Regions from separate parts of the Micromonospora sp. WMMC250 genome, predicted to be linked through region 1. Evidence: predicted binding sites of a transcription regulator. Region 1 holds the regulator's gene; each other region holds the start of a gene.
The links. Region 1 encodes HrcA, which represses chaperone genes, less so after heat shock. Its sites were predicted from a motif close to GGTTNGCACNCTCNNNNNGAGNGTGCNAACC; they were not measured.
Positions count from the first base shown of each region.

Region 2: the regulator HrcA is predicted to act here: its motif matches at 1,819-1,849, upstream of groES (co-chaperone GroES).
Region 3: the regulator HrcA is predicted to act here: its motif matches at 3,057-3,087, upstream of groL (chaperonin GroEL).

Region 1 covers NZ_JAPZBJ010000002.1:6,398,160-6,402,650, forward strand. The annotation lists gene O3438_RS29100 (enoyl-CoA hydratase-related protein) at 1-74, opposite strand, end outside; gene hemW (radical SAM family heme chaperone HemW) at 94-1,317, shown strand; gene O3438_RS29110 (DUF4870 domain-containing protein) at 1,357-1,986, opposite strand; gene hrcA (heat-inducible transcriptional repressor HrcA) at 2,213-3,235, shown strand; gene dnaJ (molecular chaperone DnaJ) at 3,307-4,452, shown strand; gene O3438_RS29125 (16S rRNA (uracil(1498)-N(3))-methyltransferase) at 4,454-4,491, shown strand, end outside.
Region 2 covers NZ_JAPZBJ010000002.1:5,816,231-5,820,721, reverse strand. The annotation lists gene groL (chaperonin GroEL) at 1-1,299, opposite strand, end outside; gene groES (co-chaperone GroES) at 1,370-1,684, opposite strand; gene O3438_RS26385 (THUMP-like domain-containing protein) at 1,945-3,141, shown strand; gene ybaK (Cys-tRNA(Pro) deacylase) at 3,152-3,631, shown strand; gene O3438_RS26375 (sugar ABC transporter substrate-binding protein) at 3,809-4,491, shown strand, end outside.
Region 3 covers NZ_JAPZBJ010000002.1:5,486,700-5,491,190, reverse strand. The annotation lists gene O3438_RS24765 (GNAT family N-acetyltransferase) at 1-853, shown strand, start outside; gene O3438_RS24760 (hypothetical protein) at 933-1,181, shown strand; gene groL (chaperonin GroEL) at 1,240-2,862, opposite strand; gene O3438_RS24750 (hypothetical protein) at 3,135-4,322, opposite strand; gene O3438_RS24745 (cold-shock protein) at 4,418-4,491, opposite strand, start outside.

The DNA of each region.
Region 1 (4,491 bases):
TGTGGGCTGTCCAGGGTGAGGGTGGTCACCCCACGGGCCGTGGCGACCCGCACGAGGACGTCGGGAGAGGTCATGCCGGGCACACTAGTGGCCATGCCCGGCGTCCTTCCAGATGGTGAGACCGTCCCCGTCGACGGATCGCTGCCCGCCACCGCCACCACGGCGGTCGGCGCGCGCGGCTTCGGCGTGTACGTCCACGTGCCGTTCTGCGCCAGTCGCTGCGGCTACTGCGACTTCAACACCTACACGGCCGCCGAGCTCGGCGGCGGCGCGAGCCGCGACGGGTACGCCGACACCGTCCTGGCCGAGCTGGCGCTCGCCACGCGGGTGCTGGGCGACAGCCCACCGCCCCGGGTCGACACCGTCTTCGTCGGCGGCGGTACGCCCACCCTGCTCCCCGCCGACGACCTGGCCCGCATCCTCGACGGCATCGACCGCACCTGGGGGTTGGCCGCCGACGCCGAGGTGACCACCGAAGCGAACCCGGAGTCGGTCACGCCGGAATCGTTGAAGCTGCTGCGGGCCGCCGGCTACACCCGGATCTCGCTGGGCATGCAGTCCGCGTCGCCGGGGGTGCTGGCGATCCTGGACCGCAAACACAGCGCCGGCCGGGCCACCGCCGCCGCTCTGGAAGCCCGCGACGCCGGGTTCGAGCACGTGAACCTGGACCTGATCTACGGGACGCCGGGCGAGCGGGCCGAGGACTTCGCCGCCTCGTTGGAGCAGGTGGTGGCCGCCGGGGTGGACCACGTGAGCGCGTACGCGCTGATCGTCGAGGACGGTACCCGGCTCGCCGCCCGGATGAAGCGCGGCGAGCTGGCGTACCCCAGTGACGACGTGGCCGCGGACCGCTACCTGGCTGCGGAGGCCGCGCTCGACGCGGCCGGACTCTCCTGGTACGAGGTCTCCAACTGGGCGGCCACCGACGAGGCCCGGTGCCGGCACAACCTGCTCTACTGGACCGGGGCGGACTGGTGGGGGCTGGGGCCGGGAGCACACAGCCACGTCGGCGGCGTGCGGTGGTGGAACGTCAAACACCCCTCCGCGTACGCCCAGCGGCTGGCCGCCGGCGCGTCTCCGGGCCTCGCCCGGGAGGTGCTCACTGCCGACGAGGCGCACATGGAGGACGTGATGTTGCGGCTGCGCCTCGCCAGCGGACTGCCGTTGACAGTGCTCGACGCCGCCGGCCGGGCGGGCGCCGAGCGGGCGCTGGCCGACGGCCTGCTGGCCGCCGACGAGTACGCGGCCGGCCGGGCCGTGCTCACGTTGCGCGGGCGGCTGCTCGCCGACGCCGTCGTGCGCGACCTGCTGCCCTGAGCGGGGCGGGCCGGCCGGGGGAGCGGCCGGCCCGAGGTCTCACTTGACGAAGCTCGCCGAGAGCGGGTAGCGGTAGAGCTGTCCCTCGTTGGCCTTGATGCCGGCGATGATGCCGAACACGGCACCGAGGATGATGGCCGCGCCGACCCCGATGAAGCCGATCAGGATGCAGGACAGCACCCAGCCGATCAGGCCGACGATCGACCAGATGAGCTGGAAGTTCAGCGCCGCCACGGCGTGCGTCCGCACGGTGGGGGACTGGTTGCCCCGGGCCAGCATGGCGACCAGCGGGCCGATCCAGCCGAGCACGCCGCCGCTGATGATCATGCCGGCGGCGCCGCCGAAGTGCGCGACGAGCGCCCAGGTCTTGTCCTCGTTGTTGGCGAAGCCGCCGCCGGGGCCGCCGTACGCGCCGCCGGTCGGGTAGCCGCCGGGCGGGGGATAGCCCCCGGGCGGAGGGTAGCCGCCCGCCGGAGGGTAGCCGCCTGACGGCGGTTGGTCACCGGTGGGCGGCGGATAGCCACCGGGCGGGGGATAGCCGCCCGGGCCGGGTGCCCCGGACAGTGGTGCGGTGGGTGGCTCGGCCGACGGGTACGAACCCGGGGAGGTCGGCTCCGGCGGGTAGTTGCCGGGGTCACCCGCGCCGGGAGGGCGAGGAGGTTCAGTCATGGATGTCACGGTAGGGGCATCTGGCAACGCCGCACCAGAGCAACACCTCCCGGCAGTGTGGGCCGTTCGGGTCCGGCGGGGTGGCGCGGGCCGCACCGACGGGCCGCCGTTGATCATCGCGTCGACGGGTACCTCGACGTAGACTGGCACTCGCTACAGTCGAGTGCCAGGACGGCCCGGCCGGCTCAGGAAGCCGGCGGCCGACGTGCGACAGGAGGTGCGGAGGATGGGTCTCGACGACCGCAAACTCGCCGTGCTCCGCGCCATCGTCGAGGACTACGTCTCCACCCAGGAGCCGGTTGGCAGCAAGGCGCTGGTCGAGCGGCACCAGCTCGGGGTCTCCCCGGCCACGGTCCGCAACGACATGGCCGTGCTGGAGGAGGAGGGTTACATCCGGCAACCGCACACGAGTGCCGGCCGGGTGCCCACCGACCGCGGTTACCGACTCTTCGTCGACCGGTTGTCCCGGGTCAAGCCGCTCAGCCCGGCCGAGCGCCGGGCCATCGAGCGCTTCCTGGTCGGGGCGGTGGACCTCGACGACGTGGTGCACCGCACGGTGCGGCTGCTCGCCCAGTTGACGCGGCAGGTGGCCGTCGTGCAGTACCCGTCGCTGGCCCGATCCTCGGTGCGGCACCTGGAGCTGGTGCCGATCTCCACCACCCGGCTGATGCTCGTCATGATCGCCGACACCGGGCGGGTGGAGCAGCGGCTGGTGGAGCTGCCCGGGCCGGTGCCCGCCGACGACGTCACCGACCTGCGTCGGCTGGTCAACGAGAAGCTGGCCGGAGCCCGGCTGTCCGACACGCCACCACTGGTGCAGGCATTGGTCGAGGAGGCACCGGCCCAGCTGCGGCCGATGATGACGATGCTCTCCACGGTGTTGCTCGAGACGCTCGTCGAGCGGCACGAGGAACGCATCGCGCTGGCCGGCACCGCGAACCTCACCCGGGGTGGCCTGCTCGACTTCCAGGGTTCCCTGCGGCCGATCCTCGAGGCCCTGGAGGAGGAGGTCGTGCTCCTCAAGCTCATCGGTGAGACCGAGCCGAGCACGACCCGGGTGCTGATCGGCGACGAGAACGAGTTCGACAACCTGCGGGCCGCGTCGGTGGTCAGCACCGGCTACGGCCCGGGCGCGACGATCGTCGGCGGTCTGGGGGTGCTGGGGCCCACCCGGATGGACTACCCCGGCAACATCGCCACGGTGCGCGCCGTGGCACGCTACGTGGGCGAGTTGCTGGCCCAGAACTGACCAGTCAGGGCCGACGGCCGGCGGCTGCCGGATCGGCGCAACGCGAGACGAACATGAGGACACGGAACGCAGTGGCCAGGGACTACTACGGCATTCTCGGTGTGAGCCGGGAAGCCTCCGATGACGAGATCAAGCGCGCCTACCGCAAGCTGGCGCGCCAGTTCCACCCGGACGTCAATCCGGACCCGGAGGCTCAGGAGAAGTTCAAGGACATCAACGCCGCGTACGAGGTCCTCTCGGACGACCGGAAGCGGCAGATCGTCGACCTGGGTGGCGACCCGCTCGCCCCGGGCGGCGGTGGCGCGGGAGGCCCCGGTGGTCCCGGCGGCGCCGGCCCGTTCGTCGGTTTCCAGGACATCATGGACGCGTTCTTCGGCGGAGCCGGGGGCAACGCCCGTGGCCCGCGCCCGCGTACCCGTCCGGGCGCCGACGCCATCCTGCGACTCGAACTCGACCTGCACGAGACGGCGTTCGGCGTCGAGGCGCCGATCACCGTCGACACCGCAGTGCTCTGCACCACCTGCTCCGGCGCCGGCACGGCCGCCGGCACCCACCTGGCGACCTGCGAGGCGTGTGCCGGTCGGGGCGAGGTGCAGTCGGTGCAGCGCACCTTCCTCGGCCAGGTGGTCTCCGCCCGGCCGTGCACGGTGTGCCAGGGCTACGGCACGACCATCCCGCACCCCTGCCCCACCTGCGCCGGCGACGGCCGGGTGCGCACCCGCCGCTCGCTGACCGTCAAGATCCCGGCCGGTGTCGAGGACGGCATGCGGATCCGGCTGGCCCAGCAGGGCGAGGTCGGCCCGGGTGGCGGCACCGCCGGCGACCTCTACGTGGAGATCCACGAGCGACCGCACGACGTCTACTCCCGCAAGGGCGACGACCTGCACTGCCGGGTCACCGTGCCGATGACCGCGGCGGCGCTGGGCACCCGGCTGACCATCAAGACCCTGGACAGCGAGGAGACCGTCGACGTCAAGGCCGGCACCCAGCCGGCCAGCACGCTGCGACTGCGCGCCCGGGGCGTACCGCACCTGCGCGGCACCGGCCGGGGCGACCTCTACGTGCACCTGGACGTGCGGACCCCGACCAAGCTCGACCCGGACCAGGAGAAGATGCTGCGCGACTTCGCCAAGACCCGCGGTGAGGAGGTCGCCGAGTTATCCAAGCAGGGCGGCTTCTTCTCCCGGATGCGCGACGCGTTCAACGGGCACGCCTGAGGTGTCCGCACCGCTGTTCCTGGTCGAGGCGCTGCCCAC
Region 2 (4,491 bases), 580 kb from region 1:
GTCACCGGTGAAGCCCAGGTCGTCGTCGAGCACCGAGAGGATCTGCACCAGAGCGGCGCCGCCGCCGGGGACAGTGCCCTCCTCGACCGCTGCCTTGGTCGCCGCGATGGCGTCCTCGATGCGGTGCTTGCGCTCCTTCATCTCGACCTCGGTGGCGGCGCCGGCCTTGATGACGGCGATGCCACCGGAGAGCTTCGCCAGCCGCTCGGCCAGCTTCTCCCGGTCCCAGTCGGAGTCGGAGGCCTCGATCTCCTTGCGGATCTGGGCCACCCGGTCGGCGACGTCGGCCTTCTGGCCGCCGCCGTCGACGATCGTGGTGTTCTCCTTGTCGACCACGACGCGCCGAGCGGTGCCGAGCACCTCCAGGCCGACCTGGTCGAGCTTGTAGCCCAGCTCCGGGGCGACCAGCTCGGCACCCGTGGAGATCGCGATGTCCTGGAGCATCGCCTTGCGCCGGTCACCGAAGCCCGGGGCCTTGACCGCGCAGACCTTGAGGGTCTTGCGCAGCGAGTTGACCACCAGGGTGGAGAGCGCCTGGCCGTCCACGTCCTCGGCGATGATCAGCAGGGGCTTGCTGTTCTGCAGGACCTTCTCCAGCAGCGGCAGCAGCTCCTCGATCGCCGAGATCTTCTGGGTGGTGACCAGGATGTACGCGTCCTCGAGGACGGACTCCTGGCTCTCCAGGTCGGTGACGAAGTTCGGCGAGATGAAGCCCTTGTCGAACTGGAGACCCTCGGTCACGTCCAGCTCGGTGGTCAGCATGGAGCCTTCCTCGACGGTGATGACACCGTCGCGGCCGACCCGCTCCATCGCCTCGGCGATCAGGTCGCCGATCGTGGCGTCCTGCGCGGAGATCGTCGCCACGTTCGCGATCGACTCCTTGCTGGTGACCTCGGCGGCACGGCCGAGCAGCGCCTCGGAGACCTTGACGGCCGCCGCGTCGATGCCCCGCTTGAGGCCGGCCGGGTTGGTCCCGGCGGTCACGTTGCGCAGACCCTCGCGAACCATCGCCTGGGCCAGCACGGTCGCGGTGGTGGTCCCGTCGCCGGCGACGTCGTTGGTCTTGGTCGCCACCTCCTTGACCAGTTGCGCGCCAAGGTTCTCGTACGGGTTGGTGAGCTCGATCTCCTTGGCGATGGTCACACCATCGTTGGTGATCGTCGGCGCACCGAATTTCTTGTCCAGGACGACGTTGCGCCCGCGCGGGCCGAGGGTGACCTTGACCGCGTCCGCGAGGGCGTTGACACCGTGCTCCAGCAGGTGCCGGGCGTCGTCCGAGAAGCTCAGGATCTTCGCCATTAATGTCCCTTCGAAGCGCCATTGCCCCGGCCCGGCGAGCCGGACCGGGGCAATGGAACTGATCGGTTGCTTACTTCTCGATGACCGCGAGGACGTCGCGGGCGGAGAGCACCAGGTACTCCTCGCCGGCGTACTTGACCTCGGTGCCGCCGTACTTCGAGTAAAGGACGGTGTCGCCGACCTGCACGTCAACCGGAACCCGGTTGCCGTTGTCGTCGACGCGCCCCGGGCCCACAGCGAGGACGGTGCCCTCCTGCGGCTTCTCCTTGGCGGTGTCGGGGATCACGATGCCCGACGCCGTGGTGGTCTCAGCCTCGTTCGCCTGGACCACGATGCGGTCCTCGAGCGGCTTGATCGCAACCTTGGTCGCGGTAGTCACGGGCATACCCTCCTGGGGTACTGGTTTCGTTGCTGGCCGGCGGGGCCGACCAGCGTCAATCTGCCTCATGCCACCGGGCGGAGCCGTCGTCGCGGGTGCCGGTCCGCCTGGCGTTGCGCACCCGGGTCGTGAGACCCGGAAGCTGGCACCCTCAGGGTGAGAGTGCTAATCGCAGGTTATTCCGTGGCTAGCACTCCGTCAAGGAGAGTGCCAGCGCGTCGCGCCCCGCCAGCCAGGATTCCTGGTCCGACCGGGAGAATGACCGCGTGGATCTCGATCAACTGGCGGCGCTGCGTACTCCCGAGGGGTCGGCCGCGCTCACGGCGGCGGCCGGTCTTGCCGGCGGTGATCCACTGGTCGCGGCCTCGGCGTTGCGCGCCGCCGGAGTGCCGCCGACGCTGGCCGCCGCGGCGCTCACCCAGGCCGAGCTGCGCCACCGGGCGGTCGGCAAGTTCGGCCCGGCCGCCGCCGGGATGTTCCTCACCCGCCCCGGCCTGGAACAGGCCACCCGCCGGGTCGTCGCCGACCGTCGGGCCGCCCGCCTGCACGCCGCCGGAGTACGCACCCTGGCCGACCTCGGGTGCGGCCTCGGCGCCGACGCGCTGGCCGCCGCCCGCGCCGGCATCCGGGTGTACGGGGTGGAGGCCGACCCGGTCACCGCCGCGATGGCCGCCGCCAACGCCGCGGCGGCCGGACTGGCCGACCTGTTCACCGTCGAGTGCGGGGATGCCACGGCGTTCGACGTCTCCCGGGTCGACGGGGTCTTCTGCGACCCGGCCCGCCGCACGACCGGCACCGGCCGTCGGCTCTTCGACCCACGCGCCTACTCCCCGCCGTGGGACTTCGTCACGGGGTTGGCCGAGCGGGTGCCGCACACCGTCGTGAAGGTGGCACCGGGCCTGGACCACGGGCTCATTCCGGTGGGCGCGGAGGCGGAGTGGGTAGGTGTGGACGGCGATCTGGTCGAGGCCGCGCTCTGGTGCGGTGAGCTGGCCGAGGTGCCCCGCCGCGCCACGCTCTACCGGCAGCGGGGCGTCGAGACCCACCGCCACCAGCTCACCGGCTCCGGCGCCGACGAGGCGCCGGTCGGGCCGACGCGTCGCTACCTGTACGACCCGGACCCGGCGGTGGTACGGGCGCACCTCGTCGCCGAACTCGCCGCCGAACTGGACGCGACCCTCGGCGACCCGAGCATCGCCTACCTCTACGCCGACCGCCCCACCCCCACCCCGTACGCGCGCTGCCTGGAGATCACCGACGTGCTGCCGTTCTCGCTCAAGCGTCTGCGGGCGCTGCTGCGCGATCGCGGGGTGGGTCGGGTGGAGATCCTCAAGCGGGGTTCCGCGCTCACCCCGGAGCAGCTTCGGCGGGACCTGCGGCTGACCGGAGACGCCTCGGCCAGCCTGGTGCTCACCCGGGTCGCGAACGCACCGACGGTGCTGATCGGGCAGCCGGTGGTCTAGCGTCGTCAATGTGGCGGGACAGGGCACACCGGCGACGGCACTGTTGGTCAAGCGCGGGATCGCGCATCGCACCCACCCGTACCGGGTGTCGCCGGACGCCCCGAACTACGGCGCGTTGGTGGCGGTGGCGCTCGGCGTGGCACCGGAGCGCGTCTTCAAGTCGCTGGTGACCGCAGTCGACGGTGGGCTCACCGTCGCGGTCGTCCCGGTCACCGGTGAGTTGGACCTCAAGGCGCTCGCGGCGGCGGTCGGCGGCAAGCGGGCGACGCTGGCCGAGCGGGCGGTCGCCGAACGGGCCACCGGCTACGTACGCGGGGGGATCAGCCCGCTCGGGCAACGCCGCCGGTTGCCGACAGTGCTGGACGATTCCGCGCTGGATCTCCCGACGATCTACGTCTCGGCTGGTCGGCGTGGCCTGCAGCTCGAACTGGCCGCGGCCGATCTGGTGGCGCTGACGGACGCGCGCACCGCGCCGCTGCAGACCCGCTGACGACATTCATGACGGCCGACCCGTTCCGGGATGGCCGGGGAGTAACAGTCGCGTTGCTGAATTGTTATCGCTCCCAACAAACTTGGCACCTGCGCGGTCTTGTGGAGCCGGTGTGACGCGAAATACGTTGCCGGACACAACAAAACGACACCTCCCCCACCCGAAAGGACCCTGCACATGCGTAAGGGGATCCTCACCATCGCCGCCGTGGGCCTGCTCGCGACCGGTGGATTGACCGCCTGCGGCGACGACGCCGGCTCTGGTTCGACCGACTCCAAGAAGACCCCCAAGATCGGCGTGATCCTCCCGGACAGCAAGTCGTCCGTCCGCTGGGAGACCGCGGACCGTCGCTTCCTGGAAGAGGCGTTCAAGACCGCCGGGGTCCAGTACGACATCCAGAACGCCCAGAACGACAAGACCGCCTTCCAGACCATCGCCGACCAGATGATCACCAGCGGCGTCACCGTTCTGATGATCGTCAACCTGGACTCGGGCACCGGCAAGGCCGTGCTCGACAAGGCCAAGTCGCAGGGCGTCGCCACCATCGACTACGACCGGCTCACCCTCGGCGGCTCCGCCCAGTACTACGTCAGCTTCGACAACGAGGTCGTCGGCAAGCTCCAGGGCGAGGGCCTGTCGAAGTGCCTGACCGAAAAGGGCGCCAAGAACCCCGTCGTGTCGTACCTGAACGGCTCCCCCACCGACAACAACGCCACCCTGTTCAAGGCCGGCTACGACTCGGTGCTCAAGCCGAAGTTCGACTCCAAGGAATACGTCAAGGGCCCTGAGGACGCCGTGCCGGCGTGGGACAACGCGCAGGCCGCGACGATCTTCGAGCAGCAGCTGACGAAGGCCAACGG
Region 3 (4,491 bases), 910 kb from region 1:
CCTGCCCGAGGACGCCGCCGAGGCGGCACCCGTCGTGGACGTGCTCTGGCCTCGGGCCGCCCGCGACCGGTGGGTGGTGGGGCTGGGCGCGTACCGGGGTGCGGACCTGGTCGGTGCGTTGATCTGCTCGGAGTCGTCGACCGAGCCGGGCATCGGGCACATCGACCTGGTCGCGGTCCTTCCGCAGCAGCGCCGCCGGGGCGTCGGCCGTTCGCTGCTGCGCCGGGCCGAGCAGGTGCTCGCCGAGCGCGGTGTGACCGAGGTGTTGCTGGCCGGGAACCCGCCGTACTACGCGTGGCCGGGCATCGACGTCCGCTACACGCCGGCGGTGTGCGCCACCCTCGCGCTGGGCTACCAGCAGGACCGGACCGCCTGGAACATGACCGCCGACCTGTCGTACGACGGGTCGCCGGCACTGCGGTCCACGGAGGCGGCGGAGCGTCGGCTGGCCGACCAGGGCGTGACGGTACGCCGGGCGGAGCCGAGGGATCTGGCGGCGCTCACCGCGTTCGCCCGGTCCACCTTCGGCGGCACGTGGGACGGTGAGTTGAGCGGTTCGGTGGGTCGTGACGGTGCCGGCTGCCACCTGGCGGAGCGGGATGGCGAGGTGCTCGGCTTCGCCGCGTACGGGTCGTCGCGGCCGAGCTGGTTCGGGCCGATGGGCACCGCACCGGCGGCCGAGGGCTCGGGCATCGGTGGGGTGCTGCTGCGGCGCTGCCTCCGGGATCAGCAGGCGGCCGGGCTGGATCGGGCGCAGATCGGCTGGGTGGGCCCGGTGCCGTTCTACTCGGGCAGCGCGGGCGCCTGGATCGAGCGGGTCTTCTTCCTGTACCGACGGACGTTGACGGAATAAAAACGTCAAACGGGACATGGATCCATTCGCCCGCATCGGGCCATCGACGCCCCCTACCGTTTCGGTAGAGGAGGCAGCCATGACCACGGATGACGACCAGACCGAGGACGGCCCGCCGATCACCTGGAAACCGGTCGGCGAGCTCCCCGGCCAACTGCCGTTCGACCGGCTCGACTACGGCGATGCCGAGCAACTTGCCGAGATGACCACCGACGGGGAGCCGCCGGTGGTCGAGGAGCCGCGCGAGATGGTGGACGCCCCGATCCAGCTGCTTCCGCCGTACGACCGGACGCGGAAACGGCGCAACCAGCGCCCCCTACCGACCTGACGACGAACGGGGCGGACCGCGTCAGCGGCCCGCCCCGTTCGGTGTGTCGGAACTGGACTCAGAAGTCCATGTCCCCGCCACCCGGGCCAGCCGGGGCAGCCGGGGTCTTCTCCGGCTTGTCCGCGACAACGGCCTCGGTGGTGAGGAACAGCGCCGCGATGGAAGCGGCGTTCTGCAGCGCGGAGCGCGTCACCTTGGCCGGGTCGATGATGCCCGCGGCCAGCAGGTCGACGTACTCGCCGTTGGCGGCGTTGAGGCCGTGACCCGACTCGAGGTTACGGACCTTCTCCACCACGACGCCGCCCTCGAGGCCGGCGTTGACGGCGATCTGCCGCAGCGGGGCGTCCAGCGCGACCTTGACGATGTTCGCACCGGTCGCCTCGTCGCCGACCAGGTCGAGCTTGTCGAAGGCAGTCTTGCCGGCCTGGACCAGCGCGACGCCACCACCCGGGACGATGCCCTCCTCGACGGCGGCCTTCGCGTTGCGAACGGCGTCCTCGATGCGGTGCTTGCGCTCCTTGAGCTCGACCTCGGTGGCCGCGCCGACCTTGATGACCGCAACGCCGCCGGCCAGCTTGGCCAGCCGCTCCTGCAGCTTCTCCCGGTCGTAGTCGGAGTCGCTCTTGTCGATCTCGGCCCGGATCTGGTTGACCCGGCCCTGGATCTGCTCGGCGTCACCGGCACCGTCGACGATGGTGGTCTCGTCCTTGGTCACCACGACCTTGCGGGCGCGGCCCAGCATGTCGAGGCTGGCGGCGTCGAGCTTGAGGCCGACCTCCTCGCTGATGACCTGGCCACCGGCGAGGATGGCGATGTCGGTCAGCATGGCCTTGCGGCGGTCACCGAAGCCCGGCGCCTTGACGGCGACCGACTTGAAGGTGCCACGGACCTTGTTGACCACCAGGGTGGCGAGAGCCTCGCCCTCCAGGTCCTCGGCGATGATCAGCAGCGGCTTGCCCGACTGCATGACCTTCTCCAGGATCGGGAGCAGGTCCTTCACCGACGAGATCTTGCTGTTGGCGATCAGGATGTACGGGTCGTCGAAGACGGCCTCCATACGCTCCGGGTCGGTCATGAAGTAGGCCGAGATGTAGCCCTTGTCGAAGCGCATACCCTCGGTGAGCTCCAGCTCCAGCCCGAAGGTGTTGCTCTCCTCGACGGTGATGACGCCTTCCTTGCCGACCTTGTCCATCGCCTCGGCGATGATCTCGCCGACGGTGCTGTCACCAGCGGAGATGGAGGCGGTGGAGGCGATCTGCTCCTTGGTCTCGACGTCCTTGGCGAGCTTGGACAGCTCCTCCGAGACGCTCGCGACCGCGGCCTCGATGCCCCGCTTCAGGGCCATCGGGTTGGCGCCGGCGGCCACGTTGCGCAGGCCCTCGCGAACCAGGGCCTGGGCCAGGACGGTCGCCGTCGTCGTGCCGTCACCGGCAACGTCGTCGGTCTTCTTGGCGACCTCCTTGACCAGCTCAGCGCCGATCTTCTCGTACGGGTCCTCGAGCTCGATCTCCTTGGCGATGCTCACACCATCGTTGGTGATGGTGGGGGCACCCCACTTCTTCTCGAGCACGACGTTGCGGCCCTTGGGGCCGAGGGTCACCTTTACGGCGTCGGCGAGCTGGTTCATGCCCCGCTCGAGGCCGCGGCGCGCCTCTTCGTCGAACGCGATCATCTTGGCCATACGGCGTTGTCCTCCTGGACACTCACGGGCCACCCGAGATGTGTGCCTCGGATGGGCCGCCTGGTGTACGCACCTTGGGACGTCGCCACCTGGCGACGACGACGTCCTTCGGCCGGGCCGGATAGCCCGCGACGACCGGCCATGTGCCGCCCCGGCGTCTCCACGCCGGTGCAACCTGGCCCCACCGTCCCGACCATTGGCACTCACGGTATGCGAGTGCCAATGACTTGTTTAGCACTCTCCCCTGCCGAGTGCAAGCACGATGAGGCCGCTCAGCCGAGTTCCGCGGCCAGTCCGGCAGCGTTCACCGGCGCCTCATGGGCGCGCTGCTCGGTGTACGTGAGCAGCAGACCGATCAACTGGGCGAGGTGGGCCGGCAGGGCCAGCACGGCGGTGACTCCGATCACCACCACCGCGCCGACCGCGGTGCCCGCCGAGGCGAAGGGGTCCGTACCGAACGCGGCGGTGCCGAACCCTTCGATGGTGCTGGCGACGAAACTGACGACGATCACCGCGAGGGCCACCAGCGCCACCCGACCGAGCAGCAGGCCGAGCCGGTCGTGGAACATCCGGAAGGATCGGCCGATCGGGTTGTGGCGCTCGAAGAGGTAGACCGGGCCGGCCATGCTCAGCGCGAACGCCAGGTAGATGCCCGGTAGGACGCAGAAGCAGACTCCGATGCCGATGAGCAGACTGACCAGCAGGGTCCAGCCCCACAGCCCGAGCGCCCGACGAAGGCCGTACCGCAGCGCGGAGTCGAGGCCGGCCGGCTGACCGACGGCCTGCCGGGTGATCACCCAGCTGCCGGCGGCCCACCCGACGGCCTGCACCAGGCCGATCACCAAACTTCCGCCGACCAGCACGGCCAGGAGACCCGCCAGCTCCGCGACGAAGTTGTCCGGCAGCGCCGCTGTCGAACTCGTCTCGACCTCGGCCGCCCAGGTGGCCGACGGGTCCAACCCGAGAGAGATCACCGACAGCACCGCCGCCGGCAACACCTGGGTGAGCAGCATGATGGGCACCAACTGCCGCCAGCCCCGGCGCAGCACCTCTCCGCACCTGCTGAACCAGCCGCCGATGCCGGCACCGGGCGGCGTGACCAGGGGATCGTTCGGGTCGAAGCCGTAACCGGGCGGGTACCACCCGACCGGCGGCCCAGGCTGCCACTGCTGCCCGCCGTAGGGACCGGCACCGGGCGGGTAGCCCCCGGTGGGCGGAAACACCCAACCCTGCGGCGGCGGACCCCAGGTGCCCTGCGCCGGATCCGCACCCGGCAGCGGACCGCCCGCACCCCAGGTGCCCTGCGCGTGGTCCCACCCCGGCGGAGGGCCGGCCGGCGGCACGCCTGGCTCCCCACCCGGCGGCGGACCGGCAGGGCCGGGTTGGCTCTGGGTCGGGTCGGACGGGCCCGGCTCACCCGACCCGGAGGGTGGGGTGGACGAGGGTGGCTGGTCGGTCATGAACGCTCCTCAGCATCGGCTGGAACGGTTCACGATCTTCCCGGTTGCGCGCCCGTGCCGCTGCCCCGACGCGCGGGGCTGCGGGTGCGCGACATTCAGCCGATGACGCGTACGTGTTCCGCCTGCGGACCCTTCTGGCCCTGCGCGATCTCGAACTCCACCCGCTGGC